DNA from 2 places in the Anaerospora sp. genome. Region 1 is predicted to be linked to the other one. Evidence: riboswitches for the same ligand, from Rfam matches in the RefSeq annotation. Region 1 holds a riboswitch; the other holds the start of a gene.
What was found. A riboswitch is a leader RNA that binds a small molecule or an ion and turns the genes downstream of it on or off. The one in region 1 is predicted to bind cobalamin.
Positions count from the first base shown of each region.

Region 1 (4,954 bases):
CCTTTGGCAATCCGCGCCTTTGCCAGTACCTGTATGCGAATTTCCTGTTTTGTCATTGGAATATCGCCGCGGATAAATTCATTATCAGCAATACCCGGATAATAATGATAATTACTCATCAGACACCACCATAACACAATGATGAAAACCAGTCACTTTACTACCCTCTTCTAAGGTTAGCGCAGCGATGTTCTCATTATCATAGGATAAATTTTCACATAACCAGCACTGCGTTGCCGGGGGCCAGCCCAGCTTGATCAGCAATTCAGCAATAAAAGCCGGGTTATGTTTACCATCAGTCAAAAAGCCCATTTTCTTTCCTGGCTGAAATGCGAGTGCCCCGTCATCCGCCCGCCGGCCATGCATACTGAGTAATAGCGCATCTTGCCAGAAGCGACCTATTCTGGCAAAAGCCAATTGTACAGAGCTGATCCCCGGTATGACTTTCAGCTTAGCGGATCCAAACCTATCTTTAAGGGCAGCAAGCAAGCTGTAGAAGCCCGGATCACCGGAAACCATAACCACAACGTCTTCTGCTGCAACGGCTTTTTCTATATAAGCAAGAACTCCCTCAATATCACTGCCGATCACATAACTTTTTTGATCTTTACGGCTAAAAGCAGTTAAGGCCCTGCGGCTGCCGATCAAAACAGAGGCATTTGCAATTGCCTTGCTCGCTGCAGGCAGCAAATAATCAGGTGATCCCGGCCCAATTCCGGCAACTGTTATGTAATATTCCATCCCAAGGTTCCTCCTATTTCTCTTGCCGCGTCATCCATGCCGAGAATTTGCCCCTGCAGGGTTACAATGACAGTCCCGACCACTAAATCATCAAAAACATACCGGCAGGCTCTTTGGCTCGCCCGGTCTGCCAGCAAAGGATAGACACTTTCTAATTGGTGTTCGGCAATAACCGCCATGGCTGCTTCTGTAGTGGTGCAGGCAAGAATATCACGAATTGCCTGCTGCGAGGCACCAACAGCCCCGGCATAAGCGGCCATTGTTTCAAGCCGGGCATCTGCTACCCGGTTATGAGTATGAAATACGCCAGCTGCGATCTTTACAACTTTACCTAAGTGACCAAACAGCAGTACTTGTTTCATGCCTTGCGCTGCTGCATATTCGAGCATATGTCCAATAAAATTACTAGTCTGAATGACAGTCTCTCCTGGCAGATTATATATATTTATCGCAATATTTTGTCCGATCTTTCCCGGTGCAAAGACGATACTATCATAGCCTAATGCTTTTACCATATTAACCTGAGGTGTCAGCGAGTTCTTAAATGCTTCTTCAGACATAGGCTCAACGATTCCGGTCGTACCTATGATGGATAAACCGCCCACAATTCCCAGTTGAGGGTTAAGCGTCCGCTTAGCTAGTTCCGCTCCCCGGGGAATATTAATGGTCACAACTGCACCCCAGCCTGCCGGAAGCGATTCACTTACTGCTTTTTCGATCATTATACGGGGCCCGGGATTTACCGCAGGCTGACCTGCCGGGACCGACAGTCCAGGTTTCGTAACCGTTCCCACACCTTCACCGGCAACAATAGCAATACCTGGCTGCAGCCGCATTTCTACAACTGTTTCTATACTAACGCCATTGGTGATATCCGGATCATCACCGGCATCTTTAATGACCTTCGCCCAGCCGCTTTTTTCATCGGCTCCGGAAGCGTCAATCGGCACAGTTAATATTCGTCCCTGGGGAGTTGTTACATCTACCTGTGCAATCGTAATTCCCTGCCAGGAAAGAATAGCAGCCTTAGCAGCAGCGGCAACACAAGTACCAGTGGTAATCCCATTTCTCATTGGCTTTGACATTAAAAACCCCCCTACACTATGCAGGGGGGTAAAATAGACACGAATCAAGTGTTAATATTTCCACCCACCTGCCTATCTTCCGTAAGTCATAACGGTGTGTCAGAACAGGCAGGTCTCCTGACTCTAGTTCTTCGCCGCAGTTGCACCTTCCCAGACATTTGTCCAGTGGTTATTACACAACTAAGCTCCCTATTACAGTGGCGGGACCGTGCCGGCATCTGCACCGGCTTCCCTTTTAAGCAAACTTGCACCTATTCCCATATATATATAATTGGTAATACTCTGATAGTATTTGTTATATATTCCATAAAATAACCGCTTTCCCTCCTTTTATGGTTGATTTTATCAAAATATAAATTTTTTTGACTGCAATTACCGAAAACGTGAATTTGTTTACTTTTTCACATAAATTCAAGCAATATCTTTCTTATCCTCATTTTTTTGCACTATTTTCATGCCGGGAAAAAGGATTTTAATTTAGATGTGCGAATATTATTTATGAACTTTACTGGTCTGACCAGTAGCGAAGGAGTGAGACAGTGAAAAAAGTGTGTGAAAATTGGGAAAAATATCTTCCTGCCGATTCTGTTGGAATTTCACTATTTGAAGAATTTCAAAGCCGCGCATCCGGTGCTTCAGCAGAGATAATCCGGGTAAAAGCTCCTTCTGATGCAATTGCTGCCATTACAGGTATCATTGAGAATACGAATGCAAAAAAGGTTGTTGCCGTAAACTGTCCCTTGCAGCAAGCAATCCAGCTTCATGATGCAATCCGGGGAATGGGTCTCACTGTATACACAGAGCAAGGCGATATTGCCGAGCATGCCGAATCGGCTGATATTGGTATCTCCGGTGTCGAGTTCGGCATAGCAGAAACCGGCAGTGTCTGCCAGGATGCTTATGCCGTTGAAAGCCGTCTCGTTTCAACACTTCCGCCTGTTCATATTGCTATTTTAGACAGCAGCCATATTCTACCTGGCATTAAAGAAGCATTTGATGTTATCTCTCAGGTTTTTCATCATGGCTATATTAGCTTTATTACCGGGCCAAGCAGAACTGCAGATATCGAAAGGGTGTTGACTATCGGAGTTCATGGCCCGAGTCGCTTAATCGTCATTGCCATAGACCAATCTGCCGGAGGTGACGCTTAATGGAGACCAATAACCGCAACATACGTGAAGAAATTAATCAAAAACTGGATGATGATATATTGCGTGGCGCCCTAGGGCGTTTTGCCGAAGCCTATCCGATCTCCAGAGCAAAGGCTTACGAGAATGTAGATAATATTGAAGAATTGCGCGACTGGGTACAGCAAATGAAATCGGCTGCCGTTGAAAAAATAGAAGAAATTGCCGATCAGTTTGTTACTGAAGCGACTCGGCGGGGTGCCAAAGTTTTTCGGGCAGGCAACGGAGAAGAAGTAAAAGAGTATTTGTTACGACTTTGCCAGGAAAAAGGTGTCAAGCGTATTGTTAAATCTAAATCTATGGCTTCCGAAGAGATCCATCTGAATGCTGCTTTAGAAGCGGCCGGCCTGCATGTAAAAGAAACAGACCTGGGTGAATGGATCATTTCCCTCGCCGGACAAAAGCCTTCCCATATGGTCATGCCCGCTATCCATCTGAATCGCGACCAGGTAGCCCATTACTTTTCCAAGGAACTGGGTCAAACAATAGAACCGGATATTCCGTTTATGGTGCAAGTCGCACGGCAAAACTTGCGCCAAGAATTTTTGCAGGCTGACATGGGTATTTCAGGTGCTAATTTTGGCATTGCTGAAAATGGTGCGATTGGCTTAGTAACGAATGAAGGAAATGCCCGCTTAGCAACTACGCTCCCCCCTATCCATGTTGCTATCATTGGTTATGAAAAGCTTATTCCTACTATTAAAGATGCCGTTCCAATTTTACGCAGCCTGCCTCGCAGCGCCACTGCTCAATTAATGACCAGCTACATGACCATGATTTGCGGACCTACTCCTGCCATGGTCAAGAAAGACGGCAAATGGGTAGAAGAACAAAAGGAACTGCATATTATCCTGCTGGATAACGGACGGCTGAAAGCAGCTAAAGACGAGAAATTCAAGCAAATCTACCAATGCGTCCGCTGTGCTTCCTGCCTTAACGTTTGCCCTGTTTACACTTTAGTGGGCGGCCATGTGTACGGACATATATATGCAGGCGGTATTGGAGCTATTTTGACTGCCTTTCTTCATAGTATGGGTGATTTTGAAAAAATCAACGAACTCTGCATTGGCTGTCGCAAGTGTACCACAGTCTGTCCAGGACGAATTGATATCCCAGGCCTCATTGAGGAGCTAAGGGCACATTCAGTCAAAGAAAAAGGATTGCCCTTTGCGGTTCAGGCCATGTTTGATCATGTCATTGCTAACAGAAAAGTATTTCATACATTACTTAGATTAGCTTCCATTGGTCAAAAGCCATTCCAGTCAGGCGACTTTATTCGTCATCTCCCGCTCTTTTTTGCCGGTCTGACCAAAGATCGCAGTCTACCGGCAGTAACAGCCAATCCTCTCAGAGATCAAATTAAGCGAATTACAAAAACAAATTCCCGCCCGGTTAAACGAATTGCTTTTTTTAGTGGCTGCAGTACTGATTTTGTTTTTCCGGAAACAGGTGTAGCTGTATACAAAGTATTACAGGATATGAATATGGAGGTAATCTTCCCTGAAGACCAAAGCTGCTGTGGAAAGCCTATGCTTGGCATAGGCGAGCGGGAAGCATCTAAAAAAGTTGCAAAACAAAATATTAAAGCCTTTGAAGCAGCCAATGCCGATGTGATTCTATCTGCCTGCCCTACTTGTGCCGAAACCTGGCAGACAACATTTGTGGAAATCCTCCATGATGAGCCGGAGTGGAAACAGCGCGCGGAAAATCTGGCTGGCAAAGTACGGGAGTTTACCAGTTTTGTTGCTGAGGAATATGAGAAAGCAGGCAGGCTCACTTCAACTGCCAACAATGGAATTAAGGTAACCTATCATGATTCTTGTCACATGAGGCGGAGCCTCAATATATTCGAAGAGCCCCGTCAATTATTAAAAGCACTGCCAGGTTACAATTTTGTTGAAATGAAGGACTGCGATAAATGCTGCGGTATGGCCGGAGCGT
Region 1 covers NZ_DALZUO010000011.1:16,339-21,292, forward strand. The annotation lists gene cbiT (precorrin-6Y C5,15-methyltransferase (decarboxylating) subunit CbiT) at 1-119, opposite strand, end outside; gene cbiE (precorrin-6y C5,15-methyltransferase (decarboxylating) subunit CbiE) at 112-741, opposite strand; gene cbiD (cobalt-precorrin-5B (C(1))-methyltransferase CbiD) at 726-1,826, opposite strand; cobalamin riboswitch at 1,916-2,096, opposite strand; gene RTR76_RS10675 (lactate utilization protein) at 2,366-2,977, shown strand; gene ldhH (L-lactate dehydrogenase (quinone) large subunit LdhH) at 2,977-4,954, shown strand, end outside.

Region 2 (4,954 bases), on a different contig from region 1:
GAAACTGGAAGAAAAATGAACACGGGTGAACTTGAGGTTGAACTTCTACCACAGGGAACACTTGCTGAGCGTGTTCGTGCTGGTGGTGCCGGATTAGGCGGCATATTAACGCCGACTGGGATCGGAACAATAGTTGCCGAAGGAAAAGAAGTGATAACCGTTGACGGAAAAGATTTTCTGCTAGAAAAACCGTTAAGAGCTGATGTCGCTCTTATAAAGGCGTATAAGGCTGATACTGCAGGAAATTTAATATTTGAGCGCTCGGCCCGCAATTTTAACCCACTGATGGCTATGGCAGCCAGGGTCGTTATCGTCGAAGCAGAGAACATCGTAGAAGCTGGTCAAATTGATCCGGATCAGGTAATGACACCAGGTATTTTCATTGACTGGATTGTCCAGGGATAGGGGGGATTAAGAGATGGATGCAAAAACGATAATTGCTAAACGGGTTTCGCAAGAGTTTCAGGATGGTAATGTTGTAAATCTCGGTATTGGTATCCCAACATTAGCCGCAGACTTCCTGCCAGAAGGAGTAAGGGTTATCCTACAGTCTGAAAACGGCTTCGTTGGCTTAGCTCCACTAACTGGCCCACCTAATCCCAATTTGGTCAACGCAGGAGCTAAGCCTGTTTCAATCATTCCCGGTGGTGCTGTATTTGATAGTGCAATGTCTTTCGCTATTATTCGAGGGGGACATGTTGATATTACCGTGCTTGGCGCATTAGAAGTTGATCAGACAGGAAATCTTGCGAATTGGATGGTTCCGGGCAAACTTGTACCAGGAATGGGGGGAGCGATGGATTTAGTATCAGGCGCTAAGAAAGTGATTGTTGCCATGGAACATACTTCAAAAGATGGGGTTTCAAAGATCTTAAAAAAGTGCACTCTTCCATTGACTGGGAAAGGTGTGGTTGACTTGATTATTACAAATCTTTGTGTATTTGAGGTGGTTGAGGCTGGACTTGTTCTTAGGGAATTAGCACCCGAAGTATCAGTGGATGATGTGCGAGAAAAAACGGAAGCGAATTTTTCAGTTGCAGTTCCCTTGCTTACGATGAAACTTGCGTAATGATTAACGATTGAACAGAGTGTTTGCGAATGCAAAGGAAAAACATGCAATGAAGCATACGCAATTTAAAAAGGCGCCTTACGCTTTGCGAAAGTGCCTTTTTGCCGACGATCTGAACAGGAAGCTATTAGCTTGCTGTTCTTTTTATATTAGAGATTTTTTCTTTACAAAGCTGAATATTTGAGTATATCAGCTAAATAGGTACTGCTGCCAAACCATGCTTACTCATCATGTCAAGCCAGTCCCGAACCGGTTGACGGGAAAGCCGCTTGGGATGAACAACTGCATACGTCTGCCAGCGGGGCGGCAAGGGTGAACCGGTGAGGGGAATTTCAATTACGGAGTTTCTGTTCAAGGCTTTTTGAACAGTAGAACGGGTCAGAATAGCTGAACCGGCTCCGTCTTCAACAAGGGAAACAATAAAAGACGGATTACCGATGTTAGCGTGAAACCAACGTGTTCCTGGCAATAATTGGGCAATCCAATCACTGAAAGCTCCTCCCCAGTTATGAAACAGAAAATCAATCTTTGCCAGGTCCTTAACCGGCATTTCCACCTGATTTGCAAGCGGATCACCGGGAGGACATATTAAAACAAAATCTTCTTCATTACATAGGAATGTTGTAAACCGGCGAATTCTTGGCAACTGATAAACGATTGCAATATCGATAATGCCGTCTACCAAAGACTGCAAAATATCCGTTGAATGGCCGGCAACTGCTTTTACCGAGATGCGGGGAAAGCAGCGCAAATATTCACGGTAAACCGGGAGTAAGAGATTTGGCATTGCTGAATATACATTTCCTATAACTAAGCGGTCATCAAATAGGGCTGCTGAATTTAAAAGGGCTTTGCCATTTTCGAAGTCTTCCAAGATATGCTGGGCATAAGGAAGAAACATAAGGCCACTTTGCGTCAATACCACACGCTGATTATCTCTGATAAACAATTTTTGCCCTAATGTCTTTTCCAGCTCGGCGATACGGGCACTAACTGTTGATTGGACAATATTTTGTATTTCTGCCGTTTTTGAAAAGCTCTTCGTTTGGGTTAAAATTTGCATTGTTTTTAAAACTTCTATATCCACTAAGGCTCTCCTTATCTAGTGTATTAAAAATTTCGATAGCAATTATTAATATGTTTCGTTTTACAAATAAAAACTCCTTTCTTTATAATAAAGATAGTTACCGTTATTGAAAAACATTATCAACTACATAGATTGAACAGGTGTTGCTATATGCGACTTAATAGAAAAACCGGTTAAAGGCCGGTGCGGTCCCGCCACTGTAATGGGGAGCAGACTCAAGATAATACCACTGGGATATACATCCTGGGAAGGTTTGGGTAAGCAATGAGCCAGAGCCAGGAGAACTGCCTGTATGACGTCACCATTTGACCTGCGAGCGACAGGGAGGGGATTAAAACGGCAGCTGCAATGGCTAAAACCGTATGAGCCCTTTCCTTTTTTATCTATTAAGAAGGACAGGGCTGTTTTATTTATCGGCGAGAGCTCTATAATCAGAGCAGTACATACCTGCTTTGCATTCATAGATGATTATTCGAAAGACGAGGGGAGCAAGACATGAGAAAACGACTAAGAAAACAAGTAATCACGGCGCTTACTTTAACGCTGATGACGGGTATGGGGGTGGCTGCAGCAGAGGAAAACCCGTATGCTGACGTGTCTCAAAATCACTGGGCTTATGCTGAAATTGATGCATTGGTCCAGGATAAGCTGATTGCTGGCTATGATGCGGCTGCCTATGACAAAGATAAAGTTGCTACCCGCTATGAAATGGCCCGGTTTTTAGCCAATGCACTGAGTAAATATGATCAGGCTGACAAACAGCAAAAGGCAAAGATTGACCGGCTGGCACATGAATTTGCCGTAGAGCTGAATACGCTTGGCGTGCGGACAGTGCAAACAGAACAACAGCTCCCTAAAGAAGCGGTGCAGCCGGCAAAACAAACGAAAGCAAAGAAAACGTCAGTTACGATTGACGGCGAGACTTTAATTGAAGCCTCAGATGTGGACAGTAAAAAACAAGAAGGCAGCAATGCCTTTAATTGGCGGCAGCGGCTGCACCTCAACGCCGATTTCAATGACCGGGTGAGCTATAAATCACGTATTCAGGCCAGCGGCAAATTTGGCAGCGGCAGCTCAGAAAACGGGAATACATCCAATGAAATGCGCTTTACCCGCAGCTATATCCAAGTGAAAGATTTCTTTGGCATTGATCAGTTTCAGGCCGGCCGGATGGCGCTGGCTGTTGGCCGTTATTTTCCCCTGGCCTTGCAGGGCGATGCTGACGGTGTTGCGCTGAAACATCAGTTCGGCAAAACCAGGCTGGACGGCTATTGGGTCAATCCGGAAAAAAATACTGATTTAAAAGGGATAAATCTGAATTTTGCACCCACAAAATCCTTTGAATATAATGTAGGCTATATTTCTGCTGATGGCAGCCTTAAAACGGATGCTCCAGCAGTGGCAGCAAACTATGTGGATACCGGCCTTTCATGGGAAATACAAAAAGGGGTTACCGGCGTACTTAATTACACAAAATCCGATGCCTCCGGCTCACCCGATGCATGGGCGGCCCAAGTCTCGTATAACTGGGTAAGCGGCAAGCGGCAAGCAGGATTTTATTCCTATGAGGGACTTGTCAACATCCTCGTACCCCATGATCAGGCTATTGCTCTTACCTACCGGGATATTGATAAAGATGCCTTGCCTGGCAATTACGGCAACTTTACTGGGGTTGGTGAAGCCAAGACAAACGGCCATAAAGGGTTGATGCTTGGGTATCAGAATATGGTAATGGATGGTATCCGTATGTCGCTGCAGTATCAAAATCTGGAGGATAAGTTAACCGGTAAGCATGACCACCGTTATTACGGAGCTTTTGATATGTATTTTAATTAATGCTTCGCTGATACGGCAAAAGAGGAAGGGGATTAAGAAGTGAGTAGCAAGAGTTATAAGAAATTATTTGCAATAGCAATAGTGATTACTATGCTGGGCAGCATACTTCTGGCTGCGGGCTGCGGCGGCAGTAAAAATGAGAAGACACAGGCAACGGCAAAAGACGAGATTGTTGTTGCTATCGGCGGTGAAAAGGCCTCGGGCTTTGATCCCGTTACCGGCTGGGGGGCCCAGGGGGGAACTTTGTTTCAAAGCAAGTTATTGGATGTCAGCCCGGACAATAAAATCGTCAAGGATCTGGCAACCGATTATAAAGTAAGCAGCGATGGCCTGACCTGGACCTTCACTATCCGGGAAGGCGTAAAATTTCATGACGGCAAATCGCTGACGGCTAAGGATGTGGCCTTTACTTTTAATAAAACAAAGGAAGCGGCCAGTTTCGTTGATTTAACCGAGATGGATAAAGCGGAAGCAGTGAATGATAAGACTGTTGTTTTCCATATGAAGAAGCCAATGTCGATTTTTCCATATCAGGTGGCAACACTGGGGATTGTTCCGGAACATTTATATGGTGACGGTAAAGCTTATGCCCAGCAGCCAATTGGCTCCGGTCCGTATAAATTCGTCCAGTGGGACAGAGGCCAGCAGCTGATTGTAGAACGCAATGATGATTATTATGGCGGTAAAGCACCGTTTAAACGGATTGTCTTCTTGTTCCTGAACAATGATGCCGCATACGCGGCGGCACAGGCCGGCAAGGTGGATGTGGTAAAAACAACGGAAGCACTGGCCGTCAAAGCCATACCGGGTTATAACATTGTTGACTGCAAAACCTTTGACTTCCGCTCCGTCTCGCTGCCTGTTCAAACTCCGGGAGAAAAAAGCGGGGAAGGCTATGAGATCGGCAATGCGGTTACCAGCGATAGTATAATCAGAAAAGCTCTGGCTCTGGGTGTAAACAG
Region 2 covers NZ_DALZUO010000012.1:100,631-105,584, forward strand. The annotation lists gene atoD (acetate CoA-transferase subunit alpha) at 1-405, shown strand, start outside; gene RTR76_RS11670 (3-oxoacid CoA-transferase subunit B) at 419-1,069, shown strand; gene RTR76_RS11675 (LysR family transcriptional regulator) at 1,263-2,156, opposite strand; cobalamin riboswitch at 2,278-2,463, shown strand; gene RTR76_RS11680 (hypothetical protein) at 2,652-3,992, shown strand; gene RTR76_RS11685 (ABC transporter substrate-binding protein) at 4,032-4,954, shown strand, end outside.
Region 2: it holds a riboswitch for cobalamin, as region 1 does, so the genes downstream of both, RTR76_RS11680 (hypothetical protein) here and cbiD (cobalt-precorrin-5B (C(1))-methyltransferase CbiD) in region 1, are expected to answer to the same signal.